Regions from separate parts of the Gottfriedia acidiceleris genome, predicted to be linked through region 2. Evidence: a T-box and tRNA genes for the amino acid it is inferred to sense, from the RefSeq annotation. Region 2 holds a T-box; the other holds one or more tRNA genes.
What was found. A T-box is a leader RNA that pairs with one kind of tRNA and senses whether it is charged. The one in region 2 lies ahead of argS (arginine--tRNA ligase), so its partner is inferred to be a tRNA-Arg.
Positions count from the first base shown of each region.

Region 1: it has a tRNA-Arg gene. The T-box ahead of argS (arginine--tRNA ligase) is inferred to sense a tRNA for this amino acid. The anticodon was not compared.

Region 1 covers NZ_CP096034.1:732,301-739,120, reverse strand. The annotation lists gene MY490_RS03500 (bifunctional transcriptional activator/DNA repair enzyme AdaA) at 535-1,089, opposite strand; gene MY490_RS03495 (hypothetical protein) at 1,444-1,830, shown strand; tRNA gene MY490_RS03490 (tRNA-Glu) at 2,150-2,221, opposite strand; tRNA gene MY490_RS03485 (tRNA-Ser) at 2,233-2,323, opposite strand; tRNA gene MY490_RS03480 (tRNA-Asn) at 2,330-2,404, opposite strand; tRNA gene MY490_RS03475 (tRNA-Ile) at 2,425-2,501, opposite strand; tRNA gene MY490_RS03470 (tRNA-Gly) at 2,519-2,589, opposite strand; tRNA gene MY490_RS03465 (tRNA-His) at 2,596-2,671, opposite strand; tRNA gene MY490_RS03460 (tRNA-Thr) at 2,681-2,753, opposite strand; tRNA gene MY490_RS03455 (tRNA-Phe) at 2,818-2,893, opposite strand; tRNA gene MY490_RS03450 (tRNA-Asp) at 2,902-2,977, opposite strand; tRNA gene MY490_RS03445 (tRNA-Met) at 2,981-3,057, opposite strand; tRNA gene MY490_RS03440 (tRNA-Ser) at 3,254-3,346, opposite strand; tRNA gene MY490_RS03435 (tRNA-Ile) at 3,355-3,431, opposite strand; tRNA gene MY490_RS03430 (tRNA-Met) at 3,441-3,514, opposite strand; tRNA gene MY490_RS03425 (tRNA-Ala) at 3,542-3,614, opposite strand; tRNA gene MY490_RS03420 (tRNA-Pro) at 3,625-3,701, opposite strand; tRNA gene MY490_RS03415 (tRNA-Arg) at 3,726-3,802, opposite strand; tRNA gene MY490_RS03410 (tRNA-Leu) at 3,813-3,899, opposite strand; tRNA gene MY490_RS03405 (tRNA-Gly) at 3,908-3,982, opposite strand; tRNA gene MY490_RS03400 (tRNA-Leu) at 4,012-4,094, opposite strand; tRNA gene MY490_RS03395 (tRNA-Lys) at 4,117-4,192, opposite strand; tRNA gene MY490_RS03390 (tRNA-Thr) at 4,201-4,273, opposite strand; tRNA gene MY490_RS03385 (tRNA-Val) at 4,277-4,352, opposite strand; rRNA gene rrf (5S ribosomal RNA) at 4,358-4,473, opposite strand; rRNA gene MY490_RS03375 (23S ribosomal RNA) at 4,594-6,820, opposite strand, start outside.
Region 2 covers NZ_CP096034.1:1,004,192-1,011,011, forward strand. The annotation lists gene MY490_RS04725 (glycosyltransferase) at 1-669, shown strand, start outside; gene MY490_RS04730 (tetratricopeptide repeat-containing glycosyltransferase) at 692-1,750, opposite strand; gene MY490_RS04735 (tetratricopeptide repeat-containing glycosyltransferase family 2 protein) at 1,903-2,988, opposite strand; T-box leader at 3,111-3,332, shown strand; gene argS (arginine--tRNA ligase) at 3,375-5,063, shown strand; gene MY490_RS04745 (nitroreductase family protein) at 5,322-5,918, shown strand; gene MY490_RS04750 (GDSL-type esterase/lipase family protein) at 6,081-6,818, shown strand.

The DNA.
Region 1 (6,820 bases), 270 kb from region 2:
TTATTTTTAAAAAGAATTGTAGAAGATTGTCGGATTAAGAGGGAAAGTTTTTTTTAGAAAATATTTAGAAACAACCACTAGTAAATTATTTGAAAATTTAGATGGAAAATAAAAAAAACTCTAAACAGAATTCAATTTATTTGGTAATATGGAAGACCTGCAACAATACATATTGGATCAAAATAGTGAATTTAAATTACCTGACTTACATTTTAGGCAATTACAATAATATTATTTAGATTCATGTAGATTCGCTCGCTTCAAGGTTACCTAAATCTTAATTTTTATTTACCTACTTTGGTAGTTATTATTTGCTGTATAAAATAACAATCGTAATATAGTAAAAAAGGATCTTCGTTTTTACGAAAATCCTTTTTGTCTTATTTAAAATCTTATTAGACTTGCATTCGCTTATTTGATGTTATTACACGTAAACGAAAATCTGAAATCAGGAATACACCACATAAAATGACAAGAAAACCAAACAACATCCCTAATGTAATATGTTCTTTCAAAATAAGAACACCTCAGACTTCATTTATTTAACCCCTGTCTGAATGTAGTTGGAGTGTAATTAAAATGGTGACGAAACATGCTTGAAAAATGTGCAGAGCCTTTAAAACCAAGATTATGCGCTATTTCAGTTATGCTTTTCTCAGTATCTCGCAATAATCTCAAAGCTTCTTTCATTCTTAACTTAGTTACGTATTCTAACGGCGATAAACCTGTGGATTTTTTAAATAATCTTTGTAAATGAAATTTACTTACTCCAACTTCAATTGCTAACCGATCCAATGTTAAGCTATTTCGATATTCTTTTTCAATAAAATGTTTTGCAGATAAAATAATATCCTCCTCATTTGAGTGAAGTAAATCAGGACGACATCTTTTACATGGACGGTACCCATCTTTTATTGCTAAAGAAATTGACGAATAATATGATACATTTTCTTTTAATGGGGTTCTTGACTTACACGAAGGTTTACAACAGATTCCAGTGGACTTAACTGCATAAATAAATACTCCATCGTAGTTTTCATCGCATGATTCAACAGCATCCCACATGACCTGATTATTAAATCCTTTCATTAAATCACCTCATCTTTAGCTATTCATATTTTAACACTAAGATCATGTGCTTGCTTTCAATTTCTTGCTTTCTAATTTCTTTGGAAGAAGGATAAATCGTTAGTAGACCATCTGTTCATTTTGAATAATACCTACAACTTTCCAATCTCAGTAGGCCTCTTTATTTCCCAACAATTTTACAACCTTAAAAATTGAAAAACATAACTTATCCTAACTTTTTAAAACTAAATGAAATCTATTTTTTACTTTAACAAAAAAACAACTTAGGCTTTATAATTCACTCTAGTAATATTATTTGAAGTATACTTAAATAAATGAATATTAACGACGTTGTAACTAAAGGGTGAGGATATAATGATGATGGAATTTACAATGAGTGAAAAGGCTATAAGTTTTGAAAATGAAGAATATGTGACCCGAATGAAGATTAATGGAAAAGGAGAAGGGCGAGATCGAGGAGAACTAAGACTGAGATGTGCTGTTTCCATTACTATATTTGTAAAAGAGACAGAAAACATTTTGAATCTACGAGGGAATATTTATTGGGATGCAGCTTACCCAAAAGCACATATTTTCTTTACAGGTGGCAGTTTAGTTGATTTTATGGAGGAACAAGGGGTTAAATATAACGAATTTAAAGAATACTGGAGTCGAGTGAAACGGTTAGCAACTAATGTCTTTTCAGATGATGAAATTAAAGCGTATCAAAAAATGTTAAAAAATGATCAAGTAACTGTTTAAAGCAAAGTTTACTAATTCGGATTAACAATTCAGTTAGTCCGTTTTTTTGCATATACAAGGGAAAGATCATTATTAAATTACACTTTAAAGAGAAATAAGATAAAAAAATATTCCGAGTATATGAAATTGACTTCTATTCTTAGGTAGTAAGATAAAAGCTCTAAATTAAAACGATCCTGTACATCTAAAATCAAACAAAGAACCTTCTAAGATAATGGAGAAAAGCGGATTCAGTAATTATCTCTATCTGAAAGTCATTATAAAAGACAAATAAAAAGCTCAGTTACCTGTGTTATCACAAATAACTGAGCTTTAGATATGACCCGTACGGGACTCGAACCCGTGTTACCGCCGTGAAAGGGCGGTGTCTTAACCGCTTGACCAACGGGCCAAAAAAAAATATGGCAGAGAAGAAGGGATTCGAACCCTCGCACCGGTTACCCGATCTACACCCTTAGCAGGGGCGCCCCTTGAGCCACTTGGGTACTTCTCTATCATATGGCTCCGCAGGTAGGGTTCGAACCTACGACCACTCGGTTAACAGCCGAGTGCTCTACCACTGAGCTACTGCGGAAAAATTAATTTTAAATTTAATGGTGGGCCTAAATGGACTCGAACCATCGACCTCACGCTTATCAGGCGTGCGCTCTAACCAGCTGAGCTATAGGCCCATTAAATTTTATAAAAAAGCGGGTGATGGGAATCGAACCCACGACCGAAGCTTGGAAGGCTTCTATTTTACCATTAAACTACACCCGCACAATATGGGGCGACCGATGGGAATCGAACCCACGAGTGTCGGAACCACAATCCGATGCGTTAACCACTTCGCCACGACCGCCATAAAGAGTGCCGACTAGAGGACTTGAACCCCCAACCTACTGATTACAAGTCAGTTGCTCTACCAATTGAGCTAAGTCGGCATTTTATTAATTAATTCACTTTGTTTTATTACTTATATAATTTATTTCACTCAAACTTTTAAGATGGTGGCTCGGGACGGAATCGAACCGCCGACACGAGGATTTTCAGTCCTCTGCTCTACCGACTGAGCTACCGAGCCATCTTAAATGGCGGTCCCGACCGGGATCGAACCGGCGATCTCCTGCGTGACAGGCAGGCATGTTAACCGCTACACCACGGGACCATTTGGTTGCGGGGACAGGATTTGAACCTGCGACCTTCGGGTTATGAGCCCGACGAGCTACCAGACTGCTCCACCCCGCGATAATATGGATGCTATTTAATATAGTTCCATGAAAGTATTTAGTTAAGACCATCCCAATCTCAGGATGATTATGCAAGCAGTAGCTCGATTGGTATGCTGAAGTAATTTCTTCGAAGCATATTCGTTCTTGCTCCACCCCGCGATAATTATGAATACTAACTAAGTTAGATCCATTAATATGAAATTTAATAAAAATGGAGGAGTAAGAGGGATTCGAACCCCCGCGGGCTGTTACACCCCTGTCGGTTTTCAAGACCGATCCCTTCAGCCAGACTTGGGTATTACTCCATTATAAGTGGTGGACCTTGTAGGACTCGAACCTACGACCGGACGGTTATGAGCCGTCTGCTCTAACCAGCTGAGCTAAAGGTCCTTAAATAAGTAGCGGCGGAGGGAGTCGAACCCACGACCTCACGGGTATGAACCGTACGCTCTAGCCAGCTGAGCTACACCGCCATAATAAGTTTCTTTAAGTTGTTTAAGTGGAGCCTAGCGGGATCGAACCGCTGACCTCCTGCGTGCAAGGCAGGCGCTCTCCCAGCTGAGCTAAGGCCCCATGTTTTAAATGGTCGGGAAGACAGGATTTGAACCTGCGACCCCCTGGTCCCAAACCAGGTGCTCTACCAAGCTGAGCCACTTCCCGTTTAGAATAACAGGTGAAATAATATGGCGCGCCCGAAAGGACTCGAACCCATAACCTTTTGATCCGTAGTCAAACGCTCTATCCAATTGAGCTACGGGCGCATATTATAAATGGTACCGAGGGCCGGACTCGAACCGGCACGGGGTCAACCCCCGCAGGATTTTAAGTCCTGTGTGTCTGCCATTCCACCACCCCGGCAGCATATTTGGAGCGGAAGACGGGGCTCGAACCCGCGACCCCAACCTTGGCAAGGTTGTATTCTACCACTGAACTACTTCCGCGTATACTGCTTAAAACTTATTAATTTAAATGGTGCGGGTGAAGGGACTCGAACCCCCACACCGAAGTACTAGATCCTAAGTCTAGCGCGTCTGCCAATTCCGCCACACCCGCAATATTTTCTTTTTTTAGAAAATGGTGAGCCATGAAGGATTCGAACCTTCGACCCTCTGATTAAAAGTCAGATGCTCTACCTACTGAGCTAATGGCTCATAAAGAGTGCCGACTAGAGGACTTGAACCCCCAACCTACTGATTACAAGTCAGTTGCTCTACCAATTGAGCTAAGTCGGCATATGGTGGAGGATGACGGGCTCGAACCGCCGACCCCCTGCTTGTAAGGCAGGTGCTCTCCCAGCTGAGCTAATCCTCCATCAAACCAAGCGACGTTCTACTCTCACAGGGGGAAACCCCCAACTACCATCGACGCTGAAGAGCTTAACTGCCGTGTTCGGTATGGGAACGGGTGTGACCTCTTCGCTATCATCACTTGATTCATTTTCTTTAAGACATTAATTATTATATCAAATTTCATTTAAAAGTCAATAACTTTTTGAAGTTTTTTACAATAATTTTTGTACCTTCAAAACTAGATAATGTCATCATCAAACTTGTTAGTTAAGTCCTCGACCGATTAGTATCAGTCAGCTCCACGTGTCACCACGCTTCCACCTCTGACCTATCAACCTGATCGTCTCTCAGGGGTCTTACTAGCTTAACGCTATGGGAAATCTCATCTTGAGGGGGGCTTCATGCTTAGATGCTTTCAGCACTTATCCCTTCCACACATAGCTACCCAGCCATGCTCTTGGCAGAACAACTGGTACACCAGCGGTGTGTCCATCCCGGTCCTCTCGTACTAAGGACAGCTCCTCTCAAATTTCCTGCGCCCACGACGGATAGGGACCGAACTGTCTCACGACGTTCTGAACCCAGCTCGCGTACCGCTTTAATGGGCGAACAGCCCAACCCTTGGGACCGACTACAGCCCCAGGATGCGATGAGCCGACATCGAGGTGCCAAACCTCCCCGTCGATGTGGACTCTTGGGGGAGATAAGCCTGTTATCCCCGGGGTAGCTTTTATCCGTTGAGCGATGGCCCTTCCATGCGGAACCACCGGATCACTAAGCCCGACTTTCGTCCCTGCTCGACTTGTAGGTCTCGCAGTCAAGCTCCCTTATGCCTTTACACTCTTCGAATGATTTCCAACCATTCTGAGGGAACCTTTGGGCGCCTCCGTTACTCTTTAGGAGGCGACCGCCCCAGTCAAACTGCCCACCTGACACTGTCTCCGAGCCGGATCACGGCTCTAGGTTAGAATTTCAATACAGCCAGGGTAGTATCCCACCGACGCCTCCACCGAAGCTAGCGCTCCGGCTTCTCAGGCTCCTACCTATCCTGTACAAGCTGTACCAAAATTCAATATCAAGCTGCAGTAAAGCTCCACGGGGTCTTTCCGTCCTGTCGCGGGTAACCTGCATCTTCACAGGTACTATAATTTCACCGAGTCTATGGTTGAGACAGTGCCCAAATCGTTACGCCTTTCGTGCGGGTCGGAACTTACCCGACAAGGAATTTCGCTACCTTAGGACCGTTATAGTTACGGCCGCCGTTTACTGGGGCTTCAATTCAGAGCTTCTCCCGTAAGGGATAACCCCTCCTCTTAACCTTCCAGCACCGGGCAGGCGTCAGCCCCTATACTTCGCCTTGCGGCTTCGCAGAGACCTGTGTTTTTGCTAAACAGTCGCTTGGGCCTTTTCACTGCGGCTCTCCCGGGCATACACCCAAAAGAGCACCCCTTCTCCCGAAGTTACGGGGTCATTTTGCCGAGTTCCTTAACCATAGTTCTCTCGCTCACCTTAGGATTCTCTCCTCGCCTACCTGTGTCGGTTTGCGGTACAGGCACCTATTTCCTCGCTAGAAGCTTTTCTTGGCAGCGTAGAATCAGGAACTTCGGTACTATATTTCCCTCGCCATCACAACTCAGCCTTATGATGTGCGGATTTGCCTACACATCAGCCTAATTGCTTGGACGCGCATATCCAGCAGCGCGCTTACCCTATCTTTCTGCGTCCCTCCATTGCTCAAACGGAAATGAGGTGGTACAGGAATATCAACCTGTTGTCCATCGCCTACGCCTTTCGGCCTCGGCTTAGGTCCTGACTAACCCTGGGAGGACGAGCCTTCCCCAGGAAACCTTAGGCATACGGTGGACGGGATTCTCACCCGTCTTTCGCTACTCATACCGGCATTCTCACTTCTAAGCGCTCCACCAGTCCTTACGATCTAGCTTCAACGCCCTTAGAACGCTCCCCTACCACTGATACCATACGGTATCAATCCGCAGCTTCGGTGATACGTTTAGCCCCGTTACATTTTCGGCGCAGAGTCACTCGACCAGTGAGCTATTACGCACTCTTTAAATGGTGGCTGCTTCTAAGCCAACATCCTGGTTGTCTAAGCAACTCCACATCCTTTTCCACTTAACGTATACTTTGGGACCTTAGCTGGCGGTCTGGGCTGTTTCCCTCTTGACCACGGATCTTATCACTCGTAGTCTGACTCCTATGGATAAGTCATTGGCATTCGGAGTTTGACTGAATTCGGTAACCCGTTGGGGGCCCCTAGTCCAATCAGTGCTCTACCTCCAAGACTCTAACACATAAGGCTAGCCCTAAAGCTATTTCGGGGAGAACCAGCTATCTCCGAGTTCGATTGGAATTTCTCCGCTACCCACACCTCATCCCCGCACTTTTCAACGTGCGTGGGTTCGGACCTCCATTCAGTGTTACCTGAACTTCATCCTGGACATGGGTAGATCACTCGGTTTCGGGTCTACG
Region 2 (6,820 bases):
AAGTGGGGAAATAATTTAATCGATATTGGGTATCCGAAGACGGAAATTATTGAAATTGTACCACGTAACATAAATAATGTTTTAGAAGTTGGTTGTTTAGCTGGCGCAACAGGTCTAGAAATTAAAAATCTATACAAATGTGAATTATATGGAACAGAAAGTGATTCAGAATTATCCTCAATTGCATCACAATTTTATAAGAGGGTTGAGACAATCAGTATTGACGAAGTATCCCGCAGTTATCCTGAGGCGTTTTTTGATTTAATCATAATTGATAATATTGTTAACCATCTTATAGATCCTTGGAGTTTCGTAAAAGAAATCACTCATCTATTAAAACCATCTGGCTCAATTATTTGTAGAGTTCCAAATGTTTCCCATGGTGAAGTTCTCTTTCAATTATTACAAGGTCAATGGAATTATATTCACGCAGGAATATTGAAAAAAGAAAATATTAGATTTTTCACGCCTCAAACAATTGATACACTATTTCCAACTGATCAATTTGAAGTGACAACAAAAAAGAATGAAAATATAAATGTAGGTTTAAATATTAAGTTGTTTTTTGAAGAAGTAGTTCATTTAGCTCATAGTTTTGGAATTAATCTTGATCAACTATCTTCAAATCTTGAAATTTATAATATGCTCTTATTAATAAGGAAAAAATGATTAAAAGGCAGTTGAGGGGTCCTCATCTGCCTTCGTTATTTAATCTATTTGAAAAATATTCTCTATTTGAGAGAATACTAGGATGTGTTGGGTAAAAATAATAAGCTAATTCATTGTGCTCATTTGCAAGGCGAAATTCACCTATTCTGTCATAGCAAACCGCCAGCTGTAAATGTGGTAGCCAAGTAGTACATGATGGGTTATGAAGAATCAAACGATTGTTAACCTTATTTAAGGTTGCTTCTTTATACCAATAAATAGCTGAATCAAAATTATTTTTCTCAAAAAATGTATAAGCCAATCTACAACATGTTTCTGGATGAGTATTACCATATTTAAGAGCTCTTAATAACCAAGTAGTTTCTAAGTCTGTTAGATTAAGCTCATGATAGCTATTAGCAATATAATGACAAGCAAGGATATTATGTTCTTCAAATGGCTGATTTAATCGCAAAAATTTTAAAAAATACTTTATTGATTGGTCATGTTGATAATCTGAACTTAACTCTTTTGCATAATAAAAAAAATCCATTGTTGAAAGATTTAGGTTGTTACTTAACATTTCTTCATATATTCGAATATTTTCTTTTGTATTTTGTGTGAGAGGAAGATCTGTTATAACAAGATTAGTAGAAAATGATTTAGAGGTTTGTTCATTTTTCATATTCAGTGAATGACTATTTGAACTTAATTTTTTAAATAATCGTCTGATTTTTTGTTTACTTTTTACATTCCAACCGATTTGATAATCGAAAGCTACATTATAAACTTCGTTGTTTATTGACTGTTTTAGCTTAGAAAATTTTAAACTGTCATTTTCTAGTAAAACTTCACTGTGGTTTAGTAAAAGTATAAAGTCTTTTGTTGCCAATGATTTTGAAAAATTTAATGCAGCTATTTCATCGACACCATCAAAAACATGGATTTGCTCTGTAAACTGTCTTGCTAGCTCAATCGTTCGATCGTGGGAATTCATATCAACGATGATAATTTCATCAACTAGGCTACTCACTGAACTAAGACATCGTTCAATTGTGGCTTCATTATTTTGTACAACCATGCATAAACTGACTGTGATCAAGCTATCACCCTTTTCTATAATTTTGATTTAGTATTAAATGATTGATGATATCTTAATGTTGATTTACTTAATTAGTAGTTTCAAAATCATCTTTTGTGCCTACTAAACAGATAGGATCCAGGAAATACATCGTTAGAAGGTAGTAAGGGTAGTTATTGTTCTTTAAAATAAGAGCGGAAATACTCTTGGTTGTGTAGAACAGATGGATTATTGGGAACATAACTTGCAGCTATCTCATTATATTTTCTAGCAGTTAGTTGATCACCTAATCGACTATAGCAAAGACATAACTGTAGATTAGGTAACCAAGTGTAACAAGCTTGATTTATAAAAGGACTACTTTTAGGAACATCAACAAGAGTAGCGAGTTTATACCACGAAATTGCACGTGTGTAATCACCTTGTTGAAGATAAACAAATCCTAATCGACAGCAGTTTTCTCCACGTGGTCCATCATAATAAAATGATCTTAGGCAACTACTAATTGCTTTTTCCCATTCGTTTATATTTAAATAGCAGTCTGCCATTTTTCCGCAAGCTTGAATATTATCCTCGTACCAGCCTTTTCCTTCATCAAGAAACAATTCATACCATTCAATTGCCTTTTCAAATAGCTGATGATCTACGCATTCATTTGCATAATAGTATTTGTCACGTGGACTTAATTCGTTTCCTGAAGAAATCGCATTTTCATAAATTTTTAAATTGCGATCAGAATACTCTTTGTCTTTTTGATGAATAATTGCGGCATCCGATTGAATAATTTCGCCATAAACCTCTAAATATTCATGAACGAAACCAATCCATTTAAAGTTTCTTTCTCGCTTAACGATTCGATTCCGTACAGAACTAAAGCTCGGATTACCATTTTCATCGAAAGCTAGATGATATTTCATTCCGACAGCGTCGACGTTTTTAGTTAATGTCTTTTTTAATTTAAGTAATTTTTTCGCATTTTCATCAGTGATAATATCATCAGCATCTAGCCACATAATATAATCCTTCGTTGCCTTAGAAAAGGAAAAATTTCTTGCCGCTGAAAAATCATTGATCCAAGTAAAATCATATATTGAATTTGTAAACTTTTTAGCTATTTCCTTTGTTTTGTCTGTTGAACCAGTATCAATAATGACAATTTCGTCTACTATATTAGATACAGATGATAAACATCTGGAAAGTACAGCTTCTTCATTTTTTACAATCATACAAAGGCTTAAAGTTATTGGTTTTTTTTTCATGAATTCCACCTCAATTTCTATGTTATTAAGGTTGTCAACAAATGGTGCAATTCATAAAGTTCAAAAAAAGATTAATGTTGAATTTCTACAGTAGATATGATTAAATGGAAAAAATGAATATTGAAAATTTTTAGATGAAGAGAGTAATCTTATTTTGATTCTAGTAGAGAGTTGGGGATGGTGGAAGCCTAACAGAACGAATAAGATGAAGCGCACTTCGGAGAAGCAGTCTGAATTAATAGTAGGACTTTGCCGGGGAAGACCTCGTTAACAAATTTTAAAGTTGGTTCAATATATTTGAACAATTAGAGTGGTACCGCGGATTAGTTAAACCCGTCTCTTATGATAGAGACGGGTTTTTTATATTTTGGAGAGGATTGATCATAATGAATTATGTAAACATGTATAGCGAACAAATTGAAAAAGCTTTAAATGGATCACTAACTTTAACTGAAATTAACTCACTTATCGAAAAACCGAATTATGCAGATCAAGGTGATTTAGCATTTCCTTGTTTCCAATTAGCAAAAGCATTAAAAAAATCGCCAATCATGATTGCAATGGAAATTGCACCACAGATTAATCATGATTTAATTGAAAAAGTAGAAGCGAACGGCCCGTACGTAAACTGCTTTTTGAATAAAAAGCTAGTAAGTAAGCAAGTAATTGAATTAGTTCTTGGTCAAGGGAAGGAATATGGAAATCAAGTAATTGGTGAAGACAAAACAGTTGCGATTGATTGTTCCTCTCCAAATATTGCAAAGCCATTTTCGATGGGGCACTTGCGTTCTACAATGATTGGAAATTCAATTGCTAAAATAGCTGAAAAAAATGGGTATAAAGCAATAAAAATTAATCACCTGGGAGACTGGGGAACTCAGTTTGGTAAATTAATTGTTGCTTATAAACTTTGGGGTAATCAAGACGCAGTAAAAGAAAATCCAATCAAAGAACTTTTAAAATTATATGTTAAATTTCATGAAGAAGTTGAAAAAGAGCCTCAACTAGAGGAAGAAGCTAGAAGCTGGTTTAAGCAATTAGAGGAAAAAAATGAAGAAGCCCTGCACTTATGGAAGTGGTTCCGTGACGAGTCTCTTAAAGAATTCATGTTAGTTTATGATTTATTAGGTGTTAATTTTGATAGTTTTAATGGAGAAGCGTTTTACAATGATAAAATGGAACGAATTATTGAACTTCTTGAGCAAAAAAATCTTTTAGTAGAATCTGAAGGTGCTGATGTAGTTGAATTAACTGAAAAGGAATTACCACCATGCTTAATTAGAAAATCTGATGGAGCTACACTGTATGCAACAAGAGATTTAGCAGCTGCACTTTATCGTAAAGAAACTTATGATTTTGATAAAGCAGTGTATGTTGTAGGTGGAGAACAAGCATTGCATTTTGAGCAAGTATTTACAGTTTTGAAGAAAATGGGTTACGAATGGGCGAATGAAATGGTACATGTTCCATTCGGCTTAATCTTACAAAATGGTAAAAAAATGTCTACGCGAAAAGGGAAAATTGTTCTTTTAGAAGAGGTAATTGAGGAAGCGATTAGTTTAGCTAGTCAAAATATTGCAGAAAAAAATCCAACATTAAAAAATAAAGAAGAAGTTGCTAATATGGTTGGAGTCGGTGCGATCATTTTCCAAGATTTAAAAAATGACCGTATGAATAACATCGAATTTTCACTTGAGCAGATGCTTAAATTTGAAGGTGAAACCGGACCATATGTACAATACTCAATTGCGAGAACAAATTCAATTTTAGATAAAGCTACATCATCGGATTTAAATAATCAAGATGGACTGGATGATTCATATAGTTGGGACATCATAAAACATATACTCGAGTTCCCTAACAAAGTAGCGCGTAGTTTTGAACAATTTGAACCATCTGTCATTGCTAAATATACAATAGACTTGGCACAAAGCTTCAATAAATATTATGGAAATACTCATATTCTAACAAATGATGATCAATTAGAGAGTAGATTAGCATTAATTAAAGTTGTTTCCATTGTTTTAGAAGAAGGACTAAGATTATTGGGAATTCGTGCACCAAAAGAAATGTAAAATAACAGGTATTGAAGAAATTTTTATCTTCAATACCTGTTTTCTTTTTTGATTTGATCGTAGAACGCAGGAAGACAGTCTTTCTAATTTTTATTACATATAAATAGTTATGTAAGGGTTTTGATTAACAATGTATCCAAATGAAAAAGGTTTAACGTAGTCTAAGAAAACAATTAAAATTTAAAAGTTTTATTGAAAATGATTATCATTTACATTTATAATGAATTTAAAATATTTAGAGAATAAGGGGAATGTTCAATGTCGATATTAAATTTTATTAAAGCTAGAAGAACGATTAGAGATACAAAAAAGGATCCAATTAATATGAAAGATTTAATGGAGCTACTTGAAGCAGCATCTTATGCTCCTTTCCACAGTAAAGAAGAGCCTTGGCACTTCATTATGGTTTCAGAAGAAAAAGAAAAAGAATATTATGCTTCAAAAATTGTAGATAGCTACGAAAGAATGGAATTAACTGAAACATATACAGTTGAGAAAATTAAAAAATCAACGGAATTCTTTAAAACATATATCATCGACACACCAATGCATTTAATTATAACGACAGACCACTCTGAACATGAAAAGAAAAATTTAGAAGCGATTGGCGCAACCTGTGCATTTGTTCAAAATTTACAATTAGCAGCTTGGGAAAAAAATATTGGAATGGTATGGCGAACAAATCCTTATATTTTTGATAAACAATTTTACAAAGAGATGGGTATTCCTGAAACGCGAAAAATTTTAGGAGCTCTTCATATCGGTTATATTAATTCAATGCCAAAAGGAACAAAGAAGAGAAAACATCCAAGTGAATGGACTTCGAAGTTAAGTCAAAATATTACACTTTCTTAAACAAATAATATGACATTTAGAGTGATGTATAAAATAGATGCATTACTCTTTTTTTAATTACCTAATATTTACCAAAAATTAAGTAGCTTAATTCGACACATTTTTTAAAATTTTTTAATTATAATCCATTTTGAAAGGCATTATTTTAGGGAGGAATTAATAATGAAAAAATTATTAACTACAATTTCTGCTTTAACTTTAACAAGTACTATGTTTTCAACCGCTGCTATGGCACAGAGTGAAAATGCAAAGAAATCACTTGTAGCTTTAGGAGATTCGATTACGTTTGGTTACAATTTAGGTGTAAATAATGATCATCCTTCTAAGGTTGCTTTTCCATATATTATTGGACAAGATGCTAATCTAAGAGTTCGTGACTTAGGTGTCCCAGGCTGGAGAACTGATCAATTATTGTTCTCAATCAAGAATGAAGATACATATCGAGATGCAGTTAGACATGCTGATTATATAACATTAGATATTGGAAACAACGACCTTCTTCAAGCTCTCAAAGCGAGTAATGGAGATTCTACTAAACTACAGCAATCAGTTGGTGCGATGCTACCAGTGCTGTTAAAAAATTTATCCGATACTATTTTGGAAATTAGATCTCTTACTGATGCACCGATTGTAGTATATAACATATATAATCCATTCCAAACTACAGATTCTATGTATGGACAAGGCAATTTCCTATTGAGTAACATTATTAACAAAAATATTAACAATTCAGTGAATGCTCTCAAAGCAAATGGGGTCTCTAATATAGTAATAGCAGACGCTTTTTCAACTTTCTATAATCGTCAAAGTACATATGTTAGACAGAATGATATTCATCCCACAATAGAAGGGCAAAAAAAGTTAGCTGAAATTGGTGAAGCAGCATTAAATTTAAATTGATA